DNA from 2 places in the Cellvibrio chitinivorans genome. Region 2 is predicted to be linked to the other one. Evidence: predicted binding sites of a transcription regulator. Region 2 holds the regulator's gene; the other holds the start of a gene.
The links. Region 2 encodes PhoB, which activates phosphate uptake and scavenging genes when phosphate is short. Its sites were predicted from a motif close to TGTCATAAANNTGTAACA; they were not measured.
Positions count from the first base shown of each region.

Region 1: a site for PhoB is predicted at 1,311-1,328, ahead of SPL68_RS09955 (PhoX family protein). Genes of this name have one in related genera too.

Region 1 covers NZ_JAYKKN010000003.1:21,336-23,523, reverse strand. Annotated here, with positions in the region: gene SPL68_RS09955 (PhoX family protein) at 1-1,250, opposite strand, end outside; gene SPL68_RS09950 (HDOD domain-containing protein) at 1,470-2,188, shown strand, end outside.
Region 2 covers NZ_JAYKKN010000001.1:764,612-766,799, forward strand. Annotated here, with positions in the region: gene phoR (phosphate regulon sensor histidine kinase PhoR) at 1-768, opposite strand, end outside; gene phoB (phosphate regulon transcriptional regulator PhoB) at 917-1,615, opposite strand; gene SPL68_RS03250 (alpha/beta fold hydrolase) at 1,736-2,188, opposite strand, start outside.

The DNA.
Region 1 (2,188 bases), on a different contig from region 2:
CCGGCAGTTGCTTTGTGGAAAGACTCCGCAGAGACAAACTTGTAGATGTATTCGTTTTGCGAGTCATCACCCGAGTAGCAAACCACTGGTTCACCTTCTACCGCTGGCGCGAAGATGACACCTTCATGACCAAAGCGACCGAGTGCGGTGCGTTTCTGTGGGCGACCTTCCGGGTCGAACGGATCGATTTCGACCATCCAGCCAAAGGTGTTTGGCTCGTTGCGATAGTCTTCTGCCGCGCTGGCGCCGATAGTTGAGGCGTCAAAGCGGACATACTCATCGGCAGCTGAATCAGCCACTTCCCAGTAGTAGCGACCATTTTTGCTCGGCACACCATAGCGTTTGTGTTCGCGCGGTTGGGAGGTATCTTTGTTTACAAAATAACCGGCCCAGTTTTCTTCGGCGGTCAGGTAGGTATTCCAGGGAGTTGCGCCCATGCCGCAGTTGTTCAGGGTGCCGCGTGTAGCTGTGCCATTTGGGCTGTATTTGGTGGCGAGCATGGCTGAGCCAGAGGCTGGGCCGCGGATGTCCATAGGGGTCGAAGCAGTAATACGACGGTTAAATGGGCTGCCATTTACCACTTCCCAAGCGCTGCCGTTTTTGCGGATGTGGATAACACTCACGCCGTGCGCGGCAATTTCTTTGCGCACTTCATCGGCTGGGCGAGTTGCGCCCAGAGTTTGGCCGTTAGTGTGAATTAATGATGGGTCGATATATTCGTGGTTCATCACCAGCAGACCTTCGCTGGAGTTGGTGCCCTCGGTTTTGGCATCCATTGCAAAGAAGTGAACGCCATCGTGATGCGCGCCAACTTGTTGTTCTTGATCGGCGCCGCTGTTGCTTGCATCGCCTTTATACGTAGGCATGGAACCCGTTAATGGCGTGCCCCAAGGAACAAATGCGACCGATGAATAGCCCGCAGGAACGGTGATGGCATCGTTACGGTTGGCGGCGATGGCGGTAAACCCTAACAGTGGAGCAGCAGATGAGGATGAGGCGCTGCTGGATGAATCACTGCTGCTGGAGGAGCTGCTAGATGAACTGCTTGAAGAGGAGTTGTTATTGTCATCATCGTCGCCACCACAAGCAACCAGAGTGGTGCCCATAATGGCAGCAACGGCAGTGCTCAAACTGCCTTTTAAAAATTGGCGACGTTGAGTCAGAATTTCAGAAAAATGGGTGTTGTTAGAGTGGTTCGACAGCGGCTCTATACCCGAGTTGTCGATTTCATAAGCGTTATGGTCGGTCATCGGTTGCATCCTTTAATTTTGATTAGAGATAAAACGAACCGGATGATTAGAACGACGATTTGTGTCAGAAAGACGACATTTTGTTGAAGATTTGGTAACAGCCGGATACAAAACCCGAACGATGTTTGAGCATGAATGCGAGGTGATTTCCGTGTTTGTTGTCACTGCGCTAATTACCGCGACAAGCAAATCTGCTAATCTTGCCCAAAAATAGTATTAATGAAGAATGAAAGAGATATGGATTCCAGCGTGACCTCAGCACAATCAGATTATGCAGTTTATCGCCGCGTGATAGGCGATCTCCTAAACGGCCAAGAACAATTGCCGAGCCTGCCCTCTATTACGTTTGAAATTCGCAAGGCCATGGGGCAGCAGGATTTATCCATGATGGATTTGAGCAAGCTGCTCGCGAAAGATCCGGCCCTGTCTGCGGTATTGATCAAATATGCATCCAGCCCTTTAGTGGGCAGCCAAACGCCACCGCAAAACCTGCTCGATGTGATTCGCCTGTTGGGGATGAATCAGGTGGAGCGCATTACCATGGTGCACTCGGTTAAAAGTTTATTTTCCGTACACTCGGTTAAGCACAAGCGTCTATTTATGGAGGCTTGGCGGCGCTTGGCATTAAAGGCCAGCGTCAGTACGTTTATTGCCAAGCATCTGCACTTTAAAAATGTCCTGCCCGACAACGTGCTTATGGCAGCGCTGCTCAGTGAAGTGGGCACCTTGGCGGTGTTATCGGCCTTTAAAAACTCTGATCAAACCCCCGATGTTCCCGCATACGTCACGCTCTGCCGCGAATACGCAAAATCCTTGGGAGTGATTACCCTCAAGCAGTGGCAGGTCGATGAGCAGTACGTAAAAGTGATGCAGCAAATTGGCAACTGGAAAGGTGAAAACCCCGGAGCGCCAAACCTTGTGGATTTGATTAATCTGGG
Region 2 (2,188 bases):
GTTGATCAGTAGCGACATGCGCTTGGCCTGCTGCATCATTTGTTGCAGGGGTTTATCCCAGCTGGGGGTGGTGTTGTTATCGGCGAGGGTTTCCACATAGCCGTTGATCACCGTCAGCGGGGTGCGCAGTTCGTGGGAGACGTTGGCGATAAAGTCCTGTCGCATCTGTTCGAGGTTATGTAGTTGCGTCACATCGCGTACCACAATCAAGCGCTCGCCTTTGCCAAATTGGGTGATCTGGAATTGCAGGTGGCGGGAGTTAAAGCGCGGCGATGGCAGCTCCAGCGGTTCGCTGAAATTGCCCTCTTCAAAATAGGCGACAAATCTGGGGTGGCGGATAAAGTTGATTACCGACTGCCCCTGATCTTTGGCGTGCAGCGCGAGCATGCGGTGCGCCGCCGGGTTCCAAAAGTCCAAATGGCCGCGCGCATCCAGAATCAGTAGACCGTCTTTGAGTGCCGAGCTGATCTCCTGAATCCGTTTGATCACCGCTTGCAGGTTTTCTTTTTCATCGCGCTGTTGTTTTTGCAGCTTGTAGATATTGTCGAAAATCTGCCCCCAAATGCCGCTGGCTTCGGGCGGGTATTCAGTCTGCTGGGACACAATCCATTGGTTGAGGCGGCGCATCTGGCGCAACATCAGCAGGATGAAAATGACGCAGCCGATCAGCAACCAAACAGCAATATTGCCGGTAACAAAGCCGATCAGGCTGCAAATGGCGAGGATAATGAGAATGCGCTGGAGTTCAGCGCTGAAACCTTTTAACAAGACCGACAACCTCGTGGCACATAGCGGTAGCAAGGTCGGGGCACCGCTGTAAGACCGTCTGAGACATGGATGTCGAAGATGAGCCTACAGGGATGTATTCACGGCGTGTCTTGCAGTGGTGTCCCGACTTTGCGACGAATTCAGTGAATCAGGCTTCGATACGGGTAGAGAAACGATAACCGGTACCGCGCACTGTCTGGATCAGGTCTTCGTGGCCATCCACAGTCAGGGCTTTGCGCAGGCGGCGGATATGCACATCAACCGTGCGCTCTTCCACATACACATTGCCGCCCCAGACGTGATCCAGTAACTGGCTGCGAGTATAGGCTCTTTCCTGATGGGTCAGGAAAAATTCCAGTAAACGATATTCGGTCGGGCCCATATCCACCGACTGGTCATTAATAGTGACGCGGTGGCTGGCGGGGTCGAGGCAGAGACCTTGCACGGTAATCGGTGCGGAGGTGATTTGTGGATCGGCGCGGCGCAATACCGCTTTCAGGCGGGCAACCAGTTCGCGCGGCGAGAAAGGCTTGGTGATGTAATCATCCGCGCCCACTTCCAGACCTTGAATCTTGTTGTCTTCCTCGCCTTTGGCGGTAAGCATGATGATCGGGATATTCACGGTCACTTCATCGCGCTTTAAGCGGCGCGCCAATTCGATCCCGCTGGTGCCGGGCATCATCCAGTCGAGCAGAATCAAATCGGGTTTTTCATCGATAATCAGGCCGTGAGCATCCTGGGCATTGCTCGCTTCCATGACATGATATTCGGCCATTTCCAAGGCCACGCGCAGCATATCGCGGATTGCAGATTCATCATCAACGATAAGGATTTTACGACCGGTCATATAAGTTCTACCTGAAATAACAGCTGAATGCCGCACAGTTTTGTGAAGCTAATGTTGCAGAGTATTAAATAATTTCAGTGTTACAAATTTATGACAGTGTAAACATTTCGCAAAAAAGTGTTATCGCGCTAGTTCTTTTAATAAAGCCTGATGAAAACGCTCTGGCGCTTGGATTTGTGGCGAGTGGCCTAAATCCGCGAAGTTAACCAGTGTCGCACGTGGAATGGCTTGCGCTGTTAAACGCCCGAGTTTTTTATAGTTGCCCAAGGTTTTTTGCAGCTCAGGGGGTGCGGCGTCTTTGCCTAAGGCGGTATTGTCTAGCTCACCAATCAAGAGCAATGTCGGCATTTTCAGTTGCGGGAATTCGTAAACCACCGGCTGGCTCATAATCATGTCGGCGGTCAGCGCCGAATTCCACGCCACCAGCTCCTTGCCTTTGCCGCGATACATGCCCGCCTGCATCTCCACCCATTGGTCAAACTCCGGGCGCCACTTGCCAGCGTAATAAGTCGATAACTGATACTTGCGGATGCCCTCGGCGCTGGTATTCAGATCGCGTTTGTACCAGTCATC